Regions from separate parts of the Alishewanella sp. HL-SH06 genome, predicted to be linked through region 3. Evidence: predicted binding sites of a transcription regulator. Region 3 holds the regulator's gene; each other region holds the start of a gene.
The links. Region 3 encodes FliA, which starts transcription of late flagellar genes. Its sites were predicted from a motif close to CTAAAGNTNNNNNNNNNNNNGCCGATA; they were not measured.

Region 1 (8,080 bases), 1.4 Mb from region 3:
TTATAACCAGAAAACTGCTACAATCCGAGCCCCATTTATCGGAGGTGAGAACGTGCCACAATCGTTTTATCGCTTTTTGTTTTTATTATGTTTGCTGTTAGCCACTTTTGGCTTTATGGCCGAGATTAACGGCCACAAGCTTGCTGGCGAATTGTCTTTTTTTAAAATTGAAAATCTCGATAAAGTGGCCCATTTTGGTATTTTCTTTGTACTCAGTGGCTTAATTTGGAAAGGCTTTCGGGCAGTGTTTTGGAAGATCCTACTTTTAATGGCAATCTATGGCGCCTTAATTGAAGTGATACAAGAAAACTATACGCGACGCACGGGCGATTTTTGGGATTGGGTAGCTGATATGGCTGGGGTTTTAACCTTTTTTGTTGTGCGTAAACTGTGGCATTTATGGCGACCACGCAGCAAGCGTTAAACTGGACCGTCGTTGGCCAAGGCGCTATTGGCCTGCTTGCTGCCTGTCGTTGGCAACAGGCTGATACGCCAGTACGTTTGTGGTTGCGTCAACCTAAATCATTGAGCGTGCGCTTTTTGGCGCTAGATGACACCGAGCAACAATGCCATTTTCAAGCGGCAGTCTCCCCCATCCATGCCTTGTTTTTACCGGTAAAAGCCTATGCCGTTACCGAAGCCTTAGCCCAACTACAACCGCATCTCACTGACAACGCCCAAATTGTCGTTTCCCATAATGGTATGCCAGACCTTGCAGCATTACGGCAATTTGCACGAGCTAAACAAGGGATCTGGTTTTTAACGACTAGCCATGGAGCCTTACGACAAGCGGAGCAGATCCGCCATACCGGCCAAGGTAAAAGTATGCTAAGCCCACTGAATGAAGCCGCGAGCGCACAATGCAAAGCCGTTTTCACGGCTTTACATCAGGCCTTGGGCCCGTTAACCGTCACCGAGAATATCATAGCGGCTTTATGGCAAAAGCTGGCGATTAATGCGGCTATTAACCCGCTCACCGCAGTTTTAAATTGTAAAAATGGTGCTTTAGCGGCGGCAGAGCATCAACCTCAATTGCAGCAAATTGTCAGCGAAGTCTGTCAGCTGGCCTCGCTTGAACAAGTTGATTTGCCGTTTGCGGCAACCCTTGCCCAAGTGCAACAAGTGATCACCGCGACGGCCAATAACTATTCATCAATGCAGCAAGATCATTACCATGGCCGCCCCACCGAGCTTAGCGTGATCACCGGCTTTATTGTCGCCACGGCGGCAAAACATCAGCTAGCGGTTCCGGCCAATCAAGCGCTATGGCAAGCGCTGCAAGTTACTTAAGGCCGATACACTGCAACATTGTTAAATCCCATCTCTTGCAGCAATAAAACCTGCAAACGACTCATCACGCCACGTTCACAGTAACAATAATATTGCTGTTGCTGATCTAACTGTGCAAACGCCGTGGCTAAACGGTAAAACGGAATGGTCAGTACCTGATGCTGCTGTAATTGCAGTGGCCGCGCGTCGACTTCGTCTTGACTGCGAATATCTAACACGATCGCGTTAGCCGGTAATATCGCTTCGGTAGCGATAACACCCGCTTGTTGTTCTGCTTGATATTCAACGGTCCGAATATCGAGGATTTTAGCTTGCTCAATAGCTTGATTTATCCTGCGCGGATCGAGCAGTGCTTCGGCTGTGATGACTTCGCTGAGGATGGCATTCACTGTCGGATTTTGTGAAATCACGCCACAATATTCCGGCATACTTCCCGCCAACTCGGCCACACCAATTTGTCGTGCTAAATCCACAATATCTTGTTTGTCATGATAAATAAGCGGCCGCAAAACTAAGCTGGGGCTCGCTTGATCGATCACGGCTAAGTTAGCCAGCGTTTGACTCGCGACCTGGCCAATACTTTCACCGGTAACCACCGCCGAGATCCCAAGCTTTTCAGCCATAGCGCTGGCCACCTGCATCATCAGGCGTTTTAAAACGACACCCATTAAACCCGTGGGCACATGCTCCAAAATATCTGCCACAACGGGGGCAAAGTCGACACTGACAAACTTCACCCGATGCGAGGCTGCATAGGTTTTCCATAGATAAAAGGCGATTTCGCGCACACCGTTCTCATGCGCTGCACCGCCTAAATTAAAGAACAGATAATGGGTACGTAAACCCTTGCGGATCATTAGATAACTGGCAACAGCCGAATCAAAACCGCCTGAGATCAACGACAAGGCATCCGATTGCGATGGGATCGGTAAGCCGCCCATGCCTGTGAAGCTTTCGGTGACCAGTAAAAATTGCTGCTGTTTAATCTCTAGTTTAATCTCTAAGTCAGGCTGCTTTAATTGCACTCGCGCGCTACTGACTAATTGGTTTAAGCCGCCACCAATATAACGCTCGGCGTCGAGTGAACTAAATGCATGTTCACCTTGGCGTCTCACCCTGACACAAAAGCTTTTATTCATAATTTGAGACTGATAAACCGCCGCAACTTGCTGAAAAAGATCGGCTAAATCAGTGAACTGGCGCGTTTGCATCTGAGCAAAGGTAACAATACCGGGGATACATTTTAAACGTGTAATTAATTCTTGGCGCCAAGCGGTTGTCTCGTATTGGCTAGTGACCGTTAGATGATCAAAATAACCGGTGACTTTCACTTTATGCGGCAGATGTTTTAGTAAAGTTCTGAGATTCTGCTCCACCAGCAACGTTTGACGCTTGCGCACCGACTTACTTTTGATGGCGATTTCAGGATGCAACTTAATAATAAATTCGAGCATGATGGGCGCATTTAGCTAACAATGTTGCGCATTATAACTAAGCGTAACAAAAACGCCTAATCAAGCGATTAGGCGTTTGCTGACTCAAGGATTCGTTGCCGGTTCAAAACTGATTGGTTCAGACACCTTAGGCTTGCCCTGCATGATCGAGATTTCGACACGCCGGTTACGCCGACGATTTAGCTCACTATTATTTGGCATCAAGGGGCGAGTATCAGCATGCCCTACCACGACAATGCGGTTTCGATCAAAGCCCGGCGCAGCAATTAAAGCGGTGGCCACAGAAACGGCTCGCTTAGCCGATAAATCCCAATTGTTGGCATGTAACTCATCACCCACCTGAAAATCATCAGTATGCCCACTGACGGTAATTTCACCGGGAATATCATTGAGCATCACCCCAATTTGCCGCACTATCGGGATAAAACGCGGCTGTAAAAAAGAAGAGCCCGATGGGAAAGAGCCATTTTCGCGGATACGAATAATGATTTGCTGCCCCAATGATTCTAACTCGACTGCGCCGTCAACGATTTGTTGCTCCAGCTCTTCAGCTAACTTCTTCACCGTTTCATTAACTTGCTCTTGAGCGGCTTCTGCGGCAGCGGCGGCTGTAGCCTCGGCAGCTTCTTGCTCCTCAGCATTTAATGCCGATTGCCCACCGGTTTGATCATCGCGTTGGTCTTGGCGCCCGCCGGCAGAGTCTTCTTCACCCGCTTGAAATTCAATGACTTGCTGGGTCATTTCCATGGTTTGCTGCTGGATCGTTTCAATTGGCGTGGGATCAGGCCGCCCAGGGCGAAACTCCATGGCAATAACACTGGTTCCCTTGGGGATATCATCCACTTCAATTTTATTTTGCACACCAAAAGCAAACTTCATAGAGCCGGCAATTTGTTTAAACTTCAACACGTCCATTTCAGAAAATGCTAATAACAACACGAAGAAGCACATCAAAAGCGCCATTAAATCAGCAAAGGTTCCCATGTAAGCGGGTAACCCAGGCGGTGGGCATTTGCATTCTTCTTCGTCACTCATGCCGCCTCTCCTGCTACTTCGCGTTTATTTTGCGCTAAATAGTTACGTAAAATCCCTTCAATAACCTTTGGATTCTGCCCATCTTGAATGCCTAATACCGCATCTAAGATCAACATATTGTTTAGTTTTTCTTGCTGGTTGCGGATCGCTAATTTGTCGGCCAACGGAATGGCCATAACGTTGGCAACAAAGGCACCATACAACGTTGTTAACAATGCCACCGCCATCGCCGGGCCGATGGCTTTAGGATCATCCATGTTAGATAACATCGCCACCAAACCAATCAAGGTACCGATCATTCCCATAGCCGGTGCTACGTCACCCAAACTACGAAAAATAGCAATAGCTGTTTCATGGCGCTTTTCGGTTAACGAAATATCCTTCTGCATGGTTGCTCGCACGACATCAGCGTCATGGCCATCCACCAACATATTAATGCCTTTTTGCATAAAGCTATTGGGAATTTCAGCCTCTTCTAGGGCTAAAAAACCACCTTGACGTGCGGCACCACCTAATTGCACGGCCTTTTCAATTAATTCTTCTGGTGATTCAATTTTAAACATAAAGGCTTTGGCAGCCGCTTTACCTGCACCTAAAAATTGAGCCAAGGTAAATTTAGCTAGTACAACAAATACCGAGCCACCAAATACAATAAGCACCGAGACCAAATCACCAAACATGCCGACGTCACCGCTACTACTGATAAACATCGCCATTACAATAAAGCCAATTGCGCCAATCAATCCGATTAGGGTCGCTAAATCCACATCCTACTCCTTCCAAAACAGTGCCGGGGCTGGCTTTTGAATCTTAATTTTAGTTATTTTATATCAGCTGCAAACTAGTTATCGACCTTAACTCTGAATCATTAAGCAATAAATCAGCAAAGAATACCAATTTAGTCGTTACTATACGCAATTTCATTGACCATAATAGCCTGCTACGATAAGGTTGCGCACAGTTTTTTTGGGGAATAATATGAGTAAAAAATCTGCAGACCCAGGTCAGTTTGAACAATCCATCCAAGAACTCGAACACATCGTCCAACAGTTGGAACAGGGTGAGCTGTCTTTAGAGCAAGCCTTAGGTCAATTTGAGCGTGGGATCAGTTTGGTCAAACACAGTCAGCAGCAACTGCACGCGGCGGAACAAAAAGTCCAGATTTTGTTACAACAACAACCTGAACCTTTGCAGCCGTTTGAGCCGCAAACAGGAGACTAACCTTGGCCCCAACCAGTCTATCGCTATTTCAGCAGCGGGTGGAACAACAACTGCAACAGGCGCTTGCTACAACAGTTCCGACGAACTTCTTGTTGCATGATGCCATGGCTTACAGTTTGTTGCTGGGTGGCAAACGGGTTCGACCTTTTCTGGTATACAGCCTAGGTCAAATGTTAGGTGCTAAACTGTCTGATCTCGATGCCCCAGCAGTGGCAATTGAAGCGATCCACAGTTATTCATTAATTCATGACGACTTGCCGGCCATGGATAATGACGATTTACGCCGCGGCAAACCCACTTGCCATAAAGCTTATAGTGAAGCCACGGCGATTTTAGCCGGAGATGCACTGCAAGCTTTTGCTTTTGAGCTATTGAGCAGTCATGATTACCAACAGGTTTGCCCACGTCGGCAGGTGTTAATGGTGAAAACGCTAGCACAAGCAGCAGGCGCCACCGGCATGTGTGCCGGCCAAGCGATAGACTTGGCACAAACCAATCAAAAAATCACCTTAGAGAAATTAGAGTTAATGCATCGTTTAAAAACGGGTGCATTAATTGAAAGCACAGTTAAACTAGCCTATTACGCCAGCCCGGTAGAAGATGAACAAATCCTGCTGGATTTGTTAAAGTTTGCTAGTGCGCTAGGTTTGGCCTTTCAAGTGCAGGACGATATTCTGGACATTGAAAGCGACACGGCCACTTTAGGAAAAACACAGGGTTCTGATCTTAAAGCCAACAAAGCTACGTATCCGGCCTTATTGGGGCTGGCGGGCGCCAAAGATAAAGCGGCACAACTTTATCAAGAAGCCCTTGCCGCCCTCGAACGGCTACCCTACGATACGGCTGAGCTTGCACGCTTTGCCCACTATATTATTGCCAGAAAGTTTTAACATAGGCATTTGTTATGCAAATTGATATGACGGAATATCCACTGTTAACTAAGGCTAATTTGCCCGATGAACTTCGGCAATTACCTCAGGAAACCTTACCCCAACTGAGCCATGAACTGCGGCAGTTTTTATTAAAAACCGTTAGCCAAAGTAGTGGTCATTTTGCCTCAGGTTTAGGTGCCGTCGAACTGACTGTTGCCCTGCACTATGTTTACAACACGCCTTTTGATCGGGTGATCTGGGATGTAGGTCATCAGGCATACCCACACAAGATCCTCACGGGTCGTCGTCATCAAATGCATACCATCCGCCAAAAAGAAGGCCTGCATCCTTTTCCGTATCGGGAAGAAAGTGTCTATGACGTGTTATCGGTAGGCCACTCCAGTACTTCCATCAGCGCAGCCTTAGGCATGGCAGTGGCAGCACAACAAGCTAAGAATCAACGTAAAGTTGTTGCGGTTATCGGCGATGGCGCCATTACAGCAGGTATGGCATTTGAAGCCTTAAATCACGCAGGTGAAATTAAACCGGACATGCTAGTGATCTTAAATGACAATGAAATGTCTATTTCAGAGAACGTTGGCGCGTTAAACCAATACTTTGCCCGCATTTTATCGGGCAGTTTTTATACTAGCTTGCGAGAAGGCGGCAAAAAAATTCTCAGCAACATGCCACCATTACATCAGTTAGCCAGCCGCGCTGAAGAACACTTTAAAGGCATGGTAACACCCGGTACCTTCTTTGAAGAGCTTGGCTTTAATTATATCGGCCCAATTGATGGTCATGATGTATTGGGCTTGGTCGATACCATTCGCAATATGCGCCAGCTTAAAGGCCCTCAGCTACTGCATATCGTCACGAAAAAAGGTAAGGGCTATGCCCCTGCCGAAGCTGATCCGATTGGTTATCATGCAGTCGCAAAATTTGATCCTGCTGCTAAAACGCAACCGGCTAAAAAAGCCAGTGCTCCAACCTTTTCCAATATATTTGGCCAGTGGATCTGCGATATGGCAGAGCAAGATGAGCGGCTCCAAGGTATAACCCCTGCCATGCGAGAAGGTTCTGACTTAGTGGCGTTTTCAAAACGCTTTCCTAAGCGCTATTTTGATGTCGCCATCGCCGAGCAACACGCAGTGACGCTGGCCGCAGGCATGGCTATTGAGGGCTTAAAACCAGTAGTGGCTATTTACTCGAGCTTTTTACAACGCGGTTACGATCAACTGATCCACGATGTGGCGCTGCAACAATTAGATGTGTTGTTCGCCATTGACCGCGCGGGCATTGTAGGAGCTGACGGCCCAACTCACCAAGGTGCTTTTGATATCAGCTTTTTACGCTGCATTCCCAATATCACCATTATGGTGCCATCCAATGAAAATGAATGCCGGCAAATGCTTTATACCGGCTATCAACATAACGGGGTGGCCGCCGTTCGCTATCCACGAGGTAGCGGTAACAATCAAGCGGCCGCAACAACGATGGAGTTATTACCACTGGGTAAAGCAAAAGTGGTACAGCGCGGTAAAAAATTGGCTATCTTGGCCTTTGGTCCACTGCTTGGCGCCTGTGAGCAAGCGGCCACAGCGCTTGGCGCCACCTTAGTTGATATGCGCTTTGTTAAGCCATTAGATACTGCACTGTTACAGCAATTAGCTGTGGATCACAGCTACGTGATGACTGTTGAAGATAACGCCATTATGGGCGGTGCTGGATCTGCGGTAAATGAGTACTTGGTGCAGCTACATTATCAAGGCCAGATCCTCAACTTGGGCTTACCAGATGAGTTTATTAAACACGGTACGCAACAAGAGATTTATCAAGAGTTAGGCTTAGACAGTGCCGGTATTTTGGCACAAGCGCAGCGTTTATTAAAACAAGAGTAGTCAGCGCTAGACAAACGACACCCAAAACGTGGGTGTCGTCTTTGCAAAAGCCTTGCTAAAGCCGATGCTGCTCTAACCAAATCAACCCTTCAGCTAACAAGCGATGAATCTGCAACGGTAAATCAACACTCTCTTCAAATTCAAACGCATCCAATTGACTGGCAAAAGCCAAACTGCCCACCACCGCGCTTAAACCTTGAGCTTTTAACTGCAGTAATGCCTGCTCGGCTAATTGCATTGAGCTTTCCCAATTCAACAACTGGCCACCGAGTAAAGGTAATGGATACAGTGCATAACCGCCAGACGC
Region 2 (8,080 bases), 730 kb from region 3:
TCAGGTGTCACTGACGCCCGTTCAATTAACGCTATGGTGAGCGCTAATGTTGGGTTGCTGGCCGGATTGGTGAGATCAGTCATAAATGAATTACCTATTTTTCAGAAGAGGCAGATAAAGCAAGATAAGCTTGCTCATCAAAGCCCAGTAACAGTTGTTCGTTATGTTGTAATACTGGTCGTTTGATTAGCGCAGGTTGTTCTAGCATTAAGGCTAAAGCACGTGTTTCGTTGATCTCCGCTTTATCGCTGTCAGCTAACTTACGCCAAGTTGTTCCACGTGTATTAAGTAAATTTTTCCAGCCTAATTCCGCGGCGAAACGCGCTAGCAGTTCAGCGTCCAAGCCATCGGTGCGATAATCGTGAAATTGATAGGCTAACGCTTGTTGCTCTAAACAACGTCGGGCTTTTTTGATGGTGTCACAGTTTTTGATGCCGTATAAGGTAATCATAGTTTTTTACTTTTTAAATTGCAGAACAAAAAGAGGATCTTGGTTGGCTAGCACTTGAGCTTGTCGGCTGAGTAACTTATCGAGTTTGCTCGGTAAAGATAAGCTCGCGACACAATACAGTTCATCGAGCACTAATTGCCAATACGCTAAGTCGATTTGCAGTATCGGTGTACCTGCCTTGACTTCACGTGGTGCTCGGCACAGCCAATGTAAGCCTTTGCCGTGATCGATGCTAATAGCAAAAGGCAAATCGACTGTCAGCGTTAGCCCCGAAGTATGAGTAAAGATTAAACGACGCTCACCGGCTCTGGCTGTTGTAAAGTGGCCACTGAATGGAGCATAAAGCGTACCTTGTTGTAATTTACAGCATAAGGTCGCCGGAAAAATATCCTGCTGATACAGTAATTCAGGATGCATGCTGATCGGTAAGACCTGACCACTAAACGGGCTTTTAATAATAAAACCTTCTAGTGTGGTCCAATCTTGTTGCCAGATGATGACTGATTGCTGCACTGTTGCTCTCCAAGATCATGAAGCTTTGATGATAGCTTAAAGTTTTTGCAATATCAGCATCTTTCACTACCTTATGTAGCCCAGCATTAAAGCGATAGCAGCGCTTTTGGCCATAAAACTGCTGCTTTTGCCGTATTTGCTCAAATTTGTAGCTTAATTAACGATTTCCACTAGCAAAAAAACAGTCGTTAAGCCATTAAACCGTTATTAACAAGCCTCATGTTGTCCACAGATTCTGTGAATAACATTGTGAATAACACGGTTTATCTTGTTTATCGTTCTGTATTCTATTGGATTTTTATTTTGGCATATTCTTTGTTTAGTCTGTCATGATCGAAAAAGTACAGAGAACGTAAAAAAAGCAGACTTTTGCTATCAATTTGGTTTAAATATCTTGTTGTTTATATTTTGTTAAATCTGAGGCGTCACTGTGTCTTTCATTAACGTTTCAATGGCATTTTTATTTTGTTTAGAACAATTAAAAGTATGCTAAAGTTATCAAACTAGGCCAGCACGGGAGTAGAGTAATTGCAGCTGATTCGTATTCTAAGCCAAGGTATTCGTTATAGTCGTACTTGGCCGACTAAACCAGAATTAAATGCTATTTTCCCTGAAAATAAAGTCATTTTCTTAACGCGTAAAGGCGTTCATTTTTTGCCGGTATTATCGGTAATTACGGCTTTAGTCCAATTCAAATTGCTTGGTGCAGAACATCTCGGTCAGATTATTGCCATGATGTTGTTTTTAGCCGCGTTACCATTGCAGGGTTTTTATTGGCTAGGCATACGAGCTGACAACAGTTTACCTCCAGCGCTGATAAATTGGGGAAACGAAATTCGTGAGCAAATCATCAAGCATGGCCAATTACAAAGCCAGCCTGGCTCGTTAAAAAGCTATTTCGATCTGGCTAAACTACTTCAACAGGCTTATCAGCAGTTAGACAATACGGTAATGCGCCGTTGGTTTTAACAAGACGCATTCATGACAGTGGCTCAAGCTAAGCTAAATTAAATACTGACCAAACAGGGGCGTGGTCAGATGGGCGTTCAATACCCCTGAGTTCATAATCGATGCCTGACTCAATACACTTAGCCGCCAGCAACGGGGTAGCCATAACCACGTCTATGCGTAATCCACGATTATCATCAAAACCTTTCGAGCGATAATCAAACCAACTGTATTGTGCGCCAGTTTCTGGATGCAGTGCACGGAAAGTGTCGATCAAGCCCCAATCTTTCAATTGTTGTAGCCAAGCACGTTCTTCCGGCAAAAAAGAGGTCTTACCTTCACGTAACCAACGTTTGGCATTGGCTTCGCCGATGCCGATATCTAAGTCGATAGGCGAGATGTTAATATCACCTATTACGGCCACATAGTCCTTTTCGCTGTTATGCGAAGTTTCTAGGTAATGTTGCAAATCAGCGTAAAACTGAGTTTTGGCTGGGAATTTTATCGGGTGCTCGCGGTTTTCCCCCTGCGGGAAATAGCCGTTTAGCACAGTTAGGCGTTTGCCATCGGCTAAATCGAATTGTCCAATTAGCATTCGACGTTGAGCATCTTCAGTATCGCCGGGAAAACCATATTGCATTTCGCTGGCCGGTTTCTTACTCATGATGGCAACACCATAATGCCCTTTTTGGCCAAAATGATAAACGTGATAACCCATTGCTTGAACATCAGCTAATGGGAATTCACTATCATGTACTTTGATTTCCTGTAAACCAATAATGTCAGGTTGATGTTTTTCAATTAATGCTTGAAGTTGATGCAGCCTGGCGCGAATACCATTAATATTAAAAGAAATTATTTTCATACACTATCCGAATTAAGACCTGTTAACGCTTATTGTTGATCATACCATGTAATCCAGATCAGCACGACCTGTGACAAACTCGGATCCGGAGCAATCTTTGGCAATATTATCTGGGCAAACAGCTTTGCCTTTTAACTATCAAGTCATCTACAGTCGGCGACGTTCTGTGCAATTGGCCATTAAGGCAGGGCAATTGACCATTCGAGCACCAAAAGGCACTTCAAGTCAGTTCATCTCTGCGTTATTAGCGCGCAAACAACAATGGATCTTGTTACACCTTGCTCGAACGGAAGCCGAAGCTGATAGCGCCGTGGCAGCGTTAGATCGTCATGAAATTTTAGTGTCAGGGCAATCGATACCATTTTGTTGGCAGTTAGCGGCCAAAGCCAATGTGGTAATGACGGAGCGTCAGTGTAAAGTATCGATCCCAACGCGGGTGAAGCCAGAACGACGTGCTTTATACCTGAATCGACAACTGCAAGAATATTTTGTACCGCTGGCTGAACAGTATTTTCAGCAAGCGGTAGCGTCTCAAGCTCAGCTTATGGGGTGTAAGCCAAAGGCAATCCGTATTGGTAACTGGCAGCGTAAATGGGGGTTTTGCAATAGTTTGTCAGAGGTAGGGTTTAATTGGCGCTTGATGCAAGCGCCTACTTGGGTAGCAGAGTATGTTGTTGTGCACGAATTAGCACATTTAACCCACATGAATCATTCAAACGCTTTTTGGCAACGCGTAGCAAAGTTTTCTGCTGATTACAGGTTAGCGGAGCAGTGGCTAAAGCAACATCAGCGGTTGTTGTTATAAAAAAAACCGACCTTTAAAGGTCGGTATCAAGATAAATTGATTAAAAGGAGAATACATCCAGGGATAACACACCTTTTAAGACCCACTGATTATAAAAAGATTCCATTGCGGCATAATTATTTATTAGATTTTGCATTAAATCGCTATTTTAGTTTAATCTCTGCCCTCACTAGGTGAGCATACCGCGATTAATTAGACGGTAATTAATAATAATGAAACAGACAGGCAACTAACCATGATGAATCCCCTTCGTTTATTGCAACTGCTTAAACTATTAGATGTAACACGCTTACAAGATAACGATGATCAGCGTCAAATGACCGATTGGTTAGCCCAATTACCGGTAACTCCCGCGCCGGTGGCCGCATTCTGTGTGTATCCTGAATTTTTAGCCGAGGCCCGTAAACATATTACGCAGTCTAATGAAACTGTGGCACTGGCGACGGTTGTTAACTTTCCAACTGGCGATCAACCCTTATCTACCGTACTAGCAGACATCGCTACAGCACGCCAAGCCAGTGCGACGGAAATTGATTGTGTTTTACCTTATCAAACCTTACTCAGCGGCAAAGAAACCGAAGTTGCTCAGTTTTTAGCTGCGGTGCGTGAAGCAAGCCAAGGTCTGTGTTTAAAAATCATTATTGAATCAGGTGAGCTATTAACCGCACAACAAATTACTAAAGCCAGTGAATTGGTTATAGATAGTGGTGCCGAGTTTATTAAAACATCAACCGGTAAAGTGCCGGTTGGCGTTACCTTGGAAGCGGCTAAAATCATCTTAACCAGTATAGCTGCCGCAGATCGCTCGGTAGGATTTAAAGCATCAGGTGGTGTCAAAACCGTTGAGCAAGCATTAGAGATAGTCAGTTTATATGAGCAAGTGACGGGTAAAACGGCACAAAGCGAAGGGCTACGTATTGGTGCCAGTACCTTATTAACTGAGCTATGTCAGCAACTTGCCAGTTAGTTACGGCCTTTTAACCAAAGACAACGTTATAGTCATTATCAATAAGTACGAGCAAGTACTGGCTGTTATGCCATTATTTGCTTTTGCTTATAAAGACAGCATTAATTAATCGCGACAATGAGTCAGTCGTAACAGCATTTTTTGCTGATAACACGATGAATTGAATATGAAAGAGGCTGCTGAAGAAGAAATTGCTTGCGTTGCTCGCCTTTCAGGCAAGCGCCATGTTGTTCCGCTGGTCAATGCTGCGCATTGTCAAACCTGGTGAAGGTTCTCACCTTGCCCTAAGAGTGTTTTATAGCGTTTAGATTTAAATTGAAGAACTTAGATATAAAGAGAAATGGTGGAGGGGGAAGGATTCGAACCTTCGAAGGCAGTGCCGGCAGATTTACAGTCTGATCCCTTTGGCCACTCGGGAACCCCTCCACAAGTGCAGGCGCATATTATCAAATTCAGTTTTTAAGTAAAGCACTTTACTAAAGTTTTTTGACTGTTTGCCGATAAAGCAAACAGTTAGGCTAAAAAGTGTAGATAATGCAAGCAATCATTAACGAATGGCAACTGGGTACAACGCTTAACCAAGCACTGCAACAACAGCATCGTGCTGATTTTGCGTTGTGGTTAGCGGTGTTGTCTCCGGCGGTACAAGAAATGGCGGCTTTTTATACGCCATTACCTAAAAGCGTTGAGGTTAACGCAACGCTCTATCAGCAATTATTTGTGCGTCAACGCCGCAGTTTTGCATGGCAAGAAACTGATGCGGCTGTGTTAGCGCAACTTAATCGATCTGCGCAAACGAGTTTACGCCAATTGAAATTACAAAGCGCTTTAACCCCTGAGCCTTGGGTTAGAAAAGATGATGCCAAAAAATTAGATGGTCGCTTGATGAGTAATTTAGATCAGCATGCTATACGTCGTCTAAGTGGCAAGGAACCACCGATCCAAGAAGGGGACGAAACCGTGTTATATGAAATGCTGCAAGAACTGAATGCTAACCCTTTACCGCTTTAGTGCTTCTTGATCTTATGCTTGACCGCTTATTAGATGAGTTTGACAATGTTTCACTTTTATCAATGAACCACACGGGCAAAGCTCATTACGTTTTAACTTATGGCTTGGTGTGGCTGACAGTTTGCCACTGTGGTAATACCATTTATCAATAAATTCAAAAAATGATTGTTCTGTGATCACTTCAACGGTGTTATCGATAATAAAGTAGGCTTTGAAACTTACTTCACCTTTATGCATATTCTGGTTGCTCTCGCTGATCGCTAACTTAAAAAAATGCACACTATCAGCAAACTGTTGAATTTCTTCTATCAATTCAGCTGAACGTTGTGTTGGATGCGTAGTCTGGTAAACATAGTCAATCTGACCAAGACAATAGGCCGTGTAACGTGAACGCATTAGGGCTTCACAATTTGGTGCTAATTCACCTTCTAATACATAAGGGGCACAGCATTCAATAAACGGTTTTTTTGAACAGCAATAACACAGCATCGTTATCTCCACATTAATGCGTGTTAGTTTACCCCTAAGCCAGCTCAGGGTGTTTCACTTTATTGATGATTTATCGTTTTTTGTTAAGTATTGTGATGCATAGCTTAGATAAAGTATGTCACTTGTCACTTGTCACTGATATAGAGTTTTAATGTTGTTTCACCATTGCCTGTGTTAAGGGATACAACGCAGTTTGCTGCTTCTCTGCTAATTGCGCTAATTGCGTTGCTTCCTCATCAGTTAATTCACCACCATGCAACACAACTTTACAGCTAGCACTGTTTATCGCGCGTTGTACCGTTTTCGCTAAATCCTTAACCTGGTGCGGATGAATCATTAAGATTTTTTCTAGAGGGATCTGGCAGCTTGCCCAAAAATTTTTATTAGGTTTCACTTTCGGTGCGATTAATACGATCCAGCCATCTACATCGCGATGTTGTTGTAGCAACTTTAATAGTTGTAGTTCGATATTATCATGCTGTTGATATGCCGAGGCCTGCGTGGAAGGCACAGCAATATTGTTTAACGATTTGCTGTTGCGAAGTTGAGTATCATGGTGTGCCGTTTTGCTGGTAATAAGCATGTAAACCTCTAGCTGGTTATTTATACAGTGTATGCCTATACAGTAGTTTTTGTTCAAATAAAAAGCAAGTGTTTTGTGTTTGTTTTTTTAGTCATATCGTTGTCATACAACCTGCATATTCTTTATTGTTGTTAATTTTGGATTTGATGTATGGCAACTTCAGAACAGTCTTGTGTTGAGCTACAAAGTATTTTGCAGGCCAAAGCGCTTCAGCCGTTATTTCAACCTATCGTTACTTTAAATACTGCGCAGATTTTCGGTTATGAGGCGTTAATTCGTGGCCCATCGAACAGCCCGCTGCATTCGCCTTTGCAACTGTTTAAAACCGCGCTTGCGTGCGATGCGTTAGCCGAGTTAGAACTGCTCTGCCGAGAGTTGAGTATTGCAGCCTTTGCCAGTGCAGGCGTCACTAGTAAATTATTCTTAAATGTTAATCCACTATTATTACTGACCGCTGATCATCCTAGCGGCCTAACCAAAGCGATGTTACAAAAAGCCGGTTTAGATCCGTCACAGGTAGTGATTGAAATTTCGGAACAATACCAAGTAGAAGAGGCGAGTTTATTAATTAAAGCGGTGAACCATTATCGCGATCTGGGTTTTTTAATTGCGATTGATGATTTGGGCAGTGGTTTTTCGGGTTTGAAGCTATGGTCAGAGTTGCAGCCTGATTTCGTTAAAATTGATCGTTATTTCATTAGCGAAATTCATCGTGACCCGACCAAAAAGGCCTTTGTTAAAAATATTATCAGTTTAGCTAAAGCTACCGGTGCGTTGATTATTGCCGAAGGGATTGAAACGCAGGAAGAACTCTTTCAGTGTAAAGAATTAGGTGCTGATTTTGCCCAGGGTTATTTGCTCGGACGGCCACAAGTCAGTTTTATGCAGAATCTCGCGAACAAGCGCTTACTTGAAGTTAAGCCGACGGTTCAGAGTCAAGATAATATCTTGCAACTTTTGTTGGCGGTTGCGCCGATTTCAGCCTCATTAACCGCGTTGCAAGTTGCTACTATGTTTGAACAAGATCACCGCTTACAAACTCTCGCGGTGGTAGATGATAATAAGCCAGTAGGTTTAATTTGTCGTTCTGAGTTACAAGCACTTTTCTCGCAAAACTTTGGTCGAGCGCTGAATGAAAAAAAGACAATTGCTCAGATCATGAATACGCAAGCCGTCATGGTTGATGCTGAATGTAGTTTAGATGAAGTCAGCAACATTGTTGCTGAAGATGAGCACAGTGCAGCGAGTTGGTACTTTATTATATGTCGTGATGGTTATTATCTTGGTTTAGGATCGGTACGGCAATTACTGAAAAAAGTCAGTGAAGCGAAACTGCAGCATGCGCGTTATGCCAATCCGCTGACCTTTTTACCAGGCAATGTGCCTATTTACCAAGAAATCGATAAATTATTGGCCAAGGGTACAGACTTTGCGGTGGCGTATTTAGA
Region 3 (8,080 bases):
GCGTACCAGACTCTTCTAATAAGCGTAGCACTGAAGTGGCACGTGCAACGGATAATTCCCAATTAGATGAAAACACTTCATTACGGATAGGAATATTATCAGTATAGCCTCTGACTCTTAAAAAGTTATTGATTGGATTAATGATTTTGCCAATTTCTTTTAACAAAGTACTGGCTGACTCTGTTGCAGTGGCGCTGCCTGACGCAAATAATAACCCGCTGTTTAGCTCGATCACCAACCAATCTTCATCTTGCAGAAGCTTAGCGACTCCTTGTTCAATTAAATTACTTAGCGCCTGTGTCAACTCTTGCTCTATGGATTGTAAGGCGCTGCCTAAAAAGCGTTGTCTGACATCAGATAAGGTCGCTGAGTCGGCAACCAGTTCCGGCCCTTGCGCCGGTTCAAGGGAAGTACCGTACAATGGAAAATCACTTTGTTTATTGCTTAACGGTAATAAGGTTTCACCGGTGGCGGCGGTTTGGTCTTTGACCGTTTTATCAAAAACTTTGGTAATAGAATCGGTGAGTACACTAAACTCTTCATTTTTGACTAAAGATAACGCATAAAGCACAACAAATAAGGCAAACATTAAAGTCATGTAGTCAGCATAGGACACCAGCCAACGATCAAGATCTTCGCGTTCAGTTTGTTGCTGAGAACCTCGATGTCGATACATACATTAACCTGGTCGATAGGCGGCAAGTTTCCGCTCAATAGTCCGCGGATTTTGCCCTTGGGCAATAGACACTAAGCCTTCAATAATCAACTCGTGATAAAGACTTTGTTGCTGAACTAAGTTTTTTAATTTGTTCCCTAAAGGAATAAATACAAGGTTCGCGAAACCAACGCCATAAATGGTGGCTACAAAAGCAGTGGCGATGCCCAAACCGAGCCTATCAGGATCACTGATATGACTCATTGCTTGAATAAGCCCCAATACCGCGCCAATAATACCGATAGTCGGGCTGTAACCACCCATCGCTTCAAAAATACGAGCGCCACGCAGTAAACGTTCGCGAGTCAAACTTAATTCAGCATCTAAGGTGATTTGTAAGGTGTCGGCTTCTGCACCATCAACTAATAAGTTTAAACCACGATGTAAAAACGGATCGGATTCTTCTAGTGCTGCCGATTCCAATGACAAAAAGCCATTAGCGCGCGCTGAATTTCCCCACTCAACAATCCGGTTCATGGTTTGTTGTACAGGTAGCGCCCGGGGTAAAAAAGCCCATGGCAGCATAGATAAGCCCAAGCGAAATTGTTGAAATGGGGTTTGCAACATTACTGCACCCAGCGTGCCACCAAATACAATAATAAACGCCGGTAAATGCATTAAGGTACTGAGTGTACCGCCTTCTAAAACAAAGCCGCCAGCAACCGCTACTACCGCCAGTATAAAGCCAATAAACGCCAACTTATCCATGCTTTAGTTCCGTCAATATTCTTGCAGCCACATCAGCTAAAGGCACTTCCGCATCCATTAATCCTGCTGCTGCAATCGCTTGCGGCATCCCATAGACAACACAACTGGCTTCATCTTGCGCCCAAATGGTTGCGCCCTGCTGTTTCAGCATACGTGCACCTTCGCGACCATCAGACCCCATACCGGTTAATACAATCGCCAGCACTTTTTGCTGAAACACCCTTGCGGCAGTAGCAAAGGTGACATCCACACTGGGTTTAAAATTAATTCGCGGGGAATCATCATCTTTGATTTTTAAACGCGCTTGGCTTTCATTGCCATCCACCAACATTTGTTTGCCGCCGGGCGCTAAATAAGCCACACCTGGGCGCAACAGTTCATTGTCTTCGGCTTCTTTAATTTCAATTTTGGCCAACGAGTTTAATCGCTGCGCAAAAGCGCCGGTAAAAGCCGCAGGCATATGCTGAATTAGGATAATCGGTAACGGGAAGTTAGCGGGTAACGCCGTTAAAATACGTTGTAAAGCAACGGGACCACCGGTAGAGGTACCAATGGCAACCAGTTTATATTCTTTACCACTGCTTTGGGTCACGGCAGAGCTGCGTGGGGTTAACGTAGGCCGTGGCATGGCACTGCGAGCCCCGAGGCTGCGACTGGCATCAGCTAATGGCCGCGTTGTTACATCGGCGGTGCGCGTCGTTGGCATAGCAGTTTTTGCTAACGGAGAGTGTGCGAATGTACTGCGACCTAGGGGGCGACGTCTTGCAACCGCTTTAACGCGATCGCGTAACACATCGATAGCTTCTTGCTTATCGCGGGCAATATCTTCAAATTTTTTCGGTAAGAAATCGACAGCCCCTGCTTCTAGCGCGTCTAAGGTCGCTTTCGCGCCTTCATGTGTTAGCGAAGAAAACATTAAAATAGGGATACGCTGAGTTTTCAGTATTTCGCGAACCGCAGAGATACCGTCTAATACGGGCATCTCGATATCCATGGTGATCACATCCGGTTTTAACGCTAATGCTTTCGCTATGGCTTCCTGCCCATTATTTGCAGTATCAATCACCTCTAACTCGGCATCAGCCGATAACATTTCGGTTAAGCGGCGGCGGAAAAAACTTGAGTCATCAACGATTAATACCCTAATAGTCATGCAATACTCACTTAACCACGTAGCGTTTTAAAGCGCTCGAATTTTATTTTTGACTTTTTAGCATAATGCTTAAGCAGGTTTGGCACGTCTAAAATCAAGGCGATACCACCATCAGAAGTTATGGTAGCACCAGCCATGCCAGGTGTACCTTGTAATAAAGCATCAAGCGCTTTGATCACCACTTCTTCTTGGCCAATCAGTTGATCAACCACAAAACCTACCTGCTGCTGGCCGATTTGCACGATCACAACATGACCTTGTTCGCGGCGCAGCTTTTTATCAGAGCCTTTGACCAACCAATGTTCGAGGTAAAACAAGGGTATGGCTCTGTTGCGCACCACGATGGTTAACTGGCCATCAACAATATTCGTTTTTGCTAGATCTAGATGAAAGATTTCATTGACACCGGCTAAAGGTAAAGCGAAGGTTTGTTTACCTACCACCACCATTAAGGTTGGCAAAATAGCTAAGGTTAACGGCACCTTGATTTCTAGCGTAGTGCCCTCACCCAATTTCGAACTAATATGCACGGTACCGTTCAGTTGAGTGATCTTGGTTTTCACCACATCCATGCCGACACCGCGACCAGATATATCTGAAATCTGCTCTTTAGTTGAAAAGCCGGGTGCAAAAATCAAATTAAAGGCATCGGTATCCGACATTCTGGCGGCCGCGTCGGTATCAATAACACCACGTTTAATGGCAATACCTTTGAGTTTTTCTGGATCCATACCGGCACCATCATCTTGAATGGTCAACAGAATATGGTCCCCAGCTTGGGTAGCCGCTAATTTCACAATACCGGTCCGTGCCTTACCTGCAGCTGCACGGACATCAGGCATTTCAATGCCGTGGTCAACCGAGTTGCGCACCAAATGGACTAACGGATCGGCTAAGGCTTCCACTAAGTTTTTATCTAAATCGGTTTCTTCACCTTCAAGAATTAGATCGATATCTTTTTTCAAAGAACGTGCTAAATCACGCACCACACGAGGGAAACGACCAAATACCTTCTTAATGGGCTGCATGCGCGTTTTCATCACCGCGCCTTGAATATCCGCAGTGACCACGTCAAGGTTGGCAATCGCCTTAGTCATTTCTTCGTTTTGCGTTGAGCTAGATAAGCTTACCAAACGATTGCGCACCAACACTAACTCACCAACCATATTCATGATTTGATCGAGGCGTTTAGTATCGACTCGTACCGTTGTTTCAGCTGCAGCGGCAGCCGGCGGTGCGCCTTTATCCGCTGGCGTTGCCACAACTGGTGCAGCCGTTGCGGCAGGCGTTTGCGGTGTTGTTACCGGTGCAGGTGGAACTGGACGCTCCGTAGCTTTAGCCGCCGGGGGTGTCACTGGCGCTTTGCCTTTGCCATGCAATTGATCTAATAAGGCTTCAAACTCGTCGTCAGTAATTTCGTCATCTTTTGGCGCAGCAGTTTTTGGCTTGACGGGTTCAGTCTCTGCAGGAACTTTAGCTGGAGTGTCGCTGTTAAAACTGCCTTTACCATGTAACTGGTCTAACAGGTTTTCAAATTCGTCATCGGTAATGTCATCAGACATATCAGCGCCAAGATCAGCACTCGTTGTCGCAGTAGGCGCACTATCACGACCGGGGGCACCGCTGCCATGCAGCTCATCAAGCATACGCTCGAATTCTGCTTCAGAAATACTGTCGATATCACCCGCATCTTCAATTTCGGCAGCCGCTTGAGCCGTTGCGGCTGGCGGCGCTGGCACTGCTGGCGCTTCAGCGACCGGATCTGCAGCGGCAGGTTCACTGTAGTGATGGAGTGCCGCTAGTAAATCAGCCGCCGCTGGCGTTAACGGTTGCCGAGCTTTGACTTCGGTAAACATGCTGTTGACCGAATCGAGCGCTTGCAAGATCACGTCCATTAATTCTGGCGTTACCGAGCGTTTGCCTGTTCGTAAAATATCAAATACGTTTTCCGCGCCATGACAAACGTCAACTAATTCGGTTAGCGATAAAAACCCCGCCCCACCCTTCACCGTGTGAAAACCACGGAAAATGGCATTAAGTAGCGGCGCGTCATCTGGGTTATTCTCTAACTCAACTAACTGTTCTTGCAGCAACTCCAAAATTTCACCGGCTTCTACCAGAAAATCCTGAAGAATATCTTCGTCCATATCAAAGCTCATCTGCAGACACCTCAGTTAAAACCCTAAGCTAGACAGTAAGTCGTCGACATCGTCCTGACCATTTACTACATCTGCACGCTCAGCGGCATCAATAATCGGGCCTTCGGCAGCAACCAACGTTTTAGTTTTACTTTTTGCGGGTTGTTGTTCCAGAAATTGCGAACTGGATTTACCAAAAGCAGTAACAAGACCGATAAGGCTTTCTTCGACTTCTCGTACTAGTTCAATCACACGGCGAAGAATCTGCCCAGTAAGATCTTGAAAATCTTGCGCCATCAAAACGTCAGTTAACAAGCTGTTTAGACGTAATGATTCGCTCGAAGTTTTTTGTAAAAAACCATCAATATTATGACAAAGCGCTTTAAATTCAGCTAAGGGCAAATCGCGCTGCATCAACTTTTGCCATTGCGGCATTAATTGCCCAAGTTGTTTAGTGATCTCATCCGCAATCGGTAAACAAGATTCTACGGCATCCATGGTACGGTTAGCGGCTTGCTCTGTCATATCAATAACATGGTTTAAGCGCTTTTTCGCATCAGGAATATCTTCTTGCAAAATATTGCTAAGAGCAGGATCAATTCGGAAGTTTTTTAAGGAATCGTGCAGTTGTCGGGTAATTTTACCGACCTCAGCAAATAGCTCAGACGAGCCAGGCGTACCTAGCTGTTGCACCAGTTGATTAGCAACTTCTTGCTCACCAATCTCCAGTAGCTGAACGAGTTCTTTTGCTTGTTCAAGCGTAATTAATGGGACCTTACTCACAGGCATGGCTTTACTCCTTGGCAAGAAACGGTTTAACCGATCCGCTCAAATACTTTCGCCAGCTTTTCCTGTAAGGTTGCAGCAGTAAAAGGTTTGACGATGTAACCATTAACGCCAGCTTGAGCTGCCGCGATGATTTGTTCTTTTTTAGCTTCAGCCGTTACCATCATCACCGGAATGTGCTTCAGCTTAGCATCGGCTCGAATTGCTCTTAGCAAATCGATACCTTGCATACCCGGCATATTCCAATCTGTGACCACGAAGTCAAAATCTCCGCCTTGTAACATTGGTAAAGCCGTGCTGCCATCATCTGCTTCTGAAATATTTGTAAAGCCTAGATCGCGCAACAGATTTTTGATGATGCGTCTCATAGTAGAAAAGTCATCTACCACAAGGATTTTCATATTTTTATTCAAAGTCCCCTCCGAAGAGAAAGTCATCCAGATAATATGGATGCATTACAACCAAGCCTGCATTCGGCCTTTTAAACGCACCAATGCCTGACTATGAATCTGACTGATACGAGACTCGCTAACATCCAGCACCGCCCCGATCTCTTTTAAGTTTAGTTCTTCATTATAATAAAGCGACAGCACTAACGCTTCTCGCTCTGGTAAACTGCTGATAGTTTTGGCAAGTGCATCGTTAAAGGCGCTGTTAGCTTGATGCTGATATAACTGATCGGTATCGCTATCATCAGCAGTGACCAACACGTCTTCAGAAATACCAAGGTCTTCAATACCAATAATTCGACCCGAGCTAACATCACTAATCATATGATGATATTCATCTAATGATATAGCAAGTTTTTCTGCAACTTCATAATCTTTAACGTCGCGACCCAACTCAGCTTCTAGCTCGGCGATGGTGTCGGCAATTAAACGGGAATTACGATGCACTGAACGCGGCGTCCAATCGCCGCGACGAATTTCGTCTAGCATGGCGCCGCGAATACGAATGCCTGCAAAGGTTTCAAAACTCGCGCCTTTGCTACCATCGAAATTTTTCGCAGCTTCAATTAAACCGATCATCCCAGATTGAATTAAGTCATCGACTTGCACACTGGCCGGCAAACGGGCCAATAAGTGATAGGCAATACGTTTGACCAGCGGAGCTTGTCGCTCCACTAACTGTTGCATGTGGTCTACGCCACCATAAGCGGCAAGCTTACTGTTCACAGAACCCCCTAATCAGACTGTGGCTGTACTAACTGCTCCAGAAAAAACTCCAGATGCCCAGATGCACTGCCTGGCAACGGCCATTTCACGGCTTTAAGCGCTAAGGTTTTAATTGCCATACTCGCCGGTGTTGTTGGGAAGGCTTCAATAAAAGCTTTCTGTTTGCGCGCAGCTTTGCGCACGTTTTCATCCTGTGGCACGGTGGCCACTAATTCTAAACTGACATCAAGAAATCGATCAGTAACACGAGTCAGTTTAGCAAATAATTCTTGGCCTTCTTTTAGGCTGCGCACCATATTCGCTACAATTTTAAATTTATCGACGCCATGGTCGCGACTTAAAATCTTCATTAAAGCATAAGCATCGGTAATGGAAGAGGGTTCATCACATACGACCATTAAGACATCTTGCGAGGCACGAGAGAAACTAAGCACCATATCGGAGATACCCGCGGCGGTATCAACTAATAATACATCAACCGGCGTGTGTAATTCACTGAAGGCACGAATTAAACTAGCATGTTCTACCGGAGAAAGCTCCGTCATATTTTGACTACCGGAGGTGGCAGGCACAATTTTAATACCGTAAGGCCCCTCTACTAAAATATCGTCTAAAGTAGCCGATCCAGCAAGGACATGGGATAAATTTTTATCGACGCGCAAGCCCAACATCACGTCGCAATTGGCTAAACCGAGATCGGCATCAAGTACTAAAACCTTTTTCCCCAGCTGGGCCAGCGCCATAGCCAGATTCAATGTAACGTTGGTTTTACCCACGCCACCTTTACCGCCGGTTATGGAAATCACTTTTACCATCTGTTTTTTCATTTTTCTAAGGCCACTGGCTTGATCATCGGCTAATACATCTTTAGGCATAGGCAGCTGCTACCTGCGTTGTGTCGTCTTGATACCATTGATGGCGGTTATCACTGTGTTGTTGACGTAACTGCTCCGCTTCTTTTACTAAATCGGCCGCGTCAGGAATCCGAATATCTTCTGGCACACGTTGGCCATGTGTTAGGTAACTGACCGGCAAGGCATTTTGTAATGCCACATTGATCACTTCACCTAAACTTAAACATTCATCCAATTTGGTGAAAATACAACCTGATAAGCCAATGCGTTTAAATTGTTGCACACTTTCTTGCATCACGCGCGCCTGAGCTGTGGCTGACAATACCAGATAACTTTTTATTTTAACACGAGAATTATGGACCAATGACGCAAGTTTCTCGGCTAAACGCACATCGCGTTGACTCATGCCGGCAGTATCAATTAAGACCAGTTTACGCTGTTGTAGCTGATTCAACAATATCGCCAGCTCTTCGCTATCTTTCGCCTGTTTAACTGGGCAACCGATAATGCGGCCAAATGTCGCCAGTTGTTCAAAAGCACCAATCCGAAAA

Region 1: pomA (flagellar motor protein PomA) is a predicted target of FliA. The motif match lies at 4,626-4,652, and genes of this name have one in related genera.
Region 2: ACUJFK_RS09720 (VC2046/SO_2500 family protein) is a predicted target of FliA. The motif match lies at 5,026-5,052, and genes of this name have one in related genera.

Annotation. Positions count from the first base shown of each region.
Region 1 is NZ_CP199752.1:1,381,747-1,389,826, reverse strand. Features, by position in the region: gene ACUJFK_RS06470 (VanZ family protein) at 53-424, shown strand; gene ACUJFK_RS06465 (ketopantoate reductase family protein) at 400-1,290, shown strand; gene thiI (tRNA uracil 4-sulfurtransferase ThiI) at 1,287-2,744, opposite strand; gene ACUJFK_RS06455 (flagellar motor protein MotB) at 2,829-3,779, opposite strand; gene pomA (flagellar motor protein PomA) at 3,776-4,546, opposite strand; gene xseB (exodeoxyribonuclease VII small subunit) at 4,758-5,000, shown strand; gene ispA ((2E,6E)-farnesyl diphosphate synthase) at 5,003-5,890, shown strand; gene dxs (1-deoxy-D-xylulose-5-phosphate synthase) at 5,905-7,773, shown strand; gene ACUJFK_RS06430 (two-component regulator propeller domain-containing protein) at 7,829-8,080, opposite strand, start outside.
Region 2 is NZ_CP199752.1:2,086,292-2,094,371, forward strand. Features, by position in the region: gene dapE (succinyl-diaminopimelate desuccinylase) at 1-83, opposite strand, end outside; gene ACUJFK_RS09685 (ArsC family reductase) at 95-451, opposite strand; gene ACUJFK_RS09690 (PTS glucose transporter subunit IIA) at 458-964, opposite strand; gene yfbV (terminus macrodomain insulation protein YfbV) at 1,493-1,933, shown strand; gene xthA (exodeoxyribonuclease III) at 1,962-2,777, opposite strand; gene ACUJFK_RS09705 (M48 family metallopeptidase) at 2,875-3,582, shown strand; gene deoC (deoxyribose-phosphate aldolase) at 3,818-4,549, shown strand; tRNA gene ACUJFK_RS09715 (tRNA-Tyr) at 4,891-4,975, opposite strand; gene ACUJFK_RS09720 (VC2046/SO_2500 family protein) at 5,084-5,560, shown strand; gene ACUJFK_RS09725 (YchJ family protein) at 5,573-6,049, opposite strand; gene ACUJFK_RS09730 (SulA-like leucine-rich domain-containing protein) at 6,198-6,632, opposite strand; gene ACUJFK_RS09735 (GGDEF domain-containing protein) at 6,783-8,080, shown strand, end outside.
Region 3 is NZ_CP199752.1:2,811,778-2,819,857, forward strand. Features, by position in the region: gene ACUJFK_RS12915 (OmpA family protein) at 1-676, opposite strand, end outside; gene ACUJFK_RS12920 (flagellar motor protein) at 680-1,423, opposite strand; gene ACUJFK_RS12925 (protein-glutamate methylesterase/protein-glutamine glutaminase) at 1,416-2,576, opposite strand; gene ACUJFK_RS12930 (chemotaxis protein CheA) at 2,588-4,735, opposite strand; gene ACUJFK_RS12935 (protein phosphatase CheZ) at 4,751-5,503, opposite strand; gene cheY (chemotaxis response regulator CheY) at 5,530-5,913, opposite strand; gene ACUJFK_RS12945 (RNA polymerase sigma factor FliA) at 5,956-6,675, opposite strand; gene ACUJFK_RS12950 (MinD/ParA family protein) at 6,684-7,550, opposite strand; gene flhF (flagellar biosynthesis protein FlhF) at 7,543-8,080, opposite strand, start outside.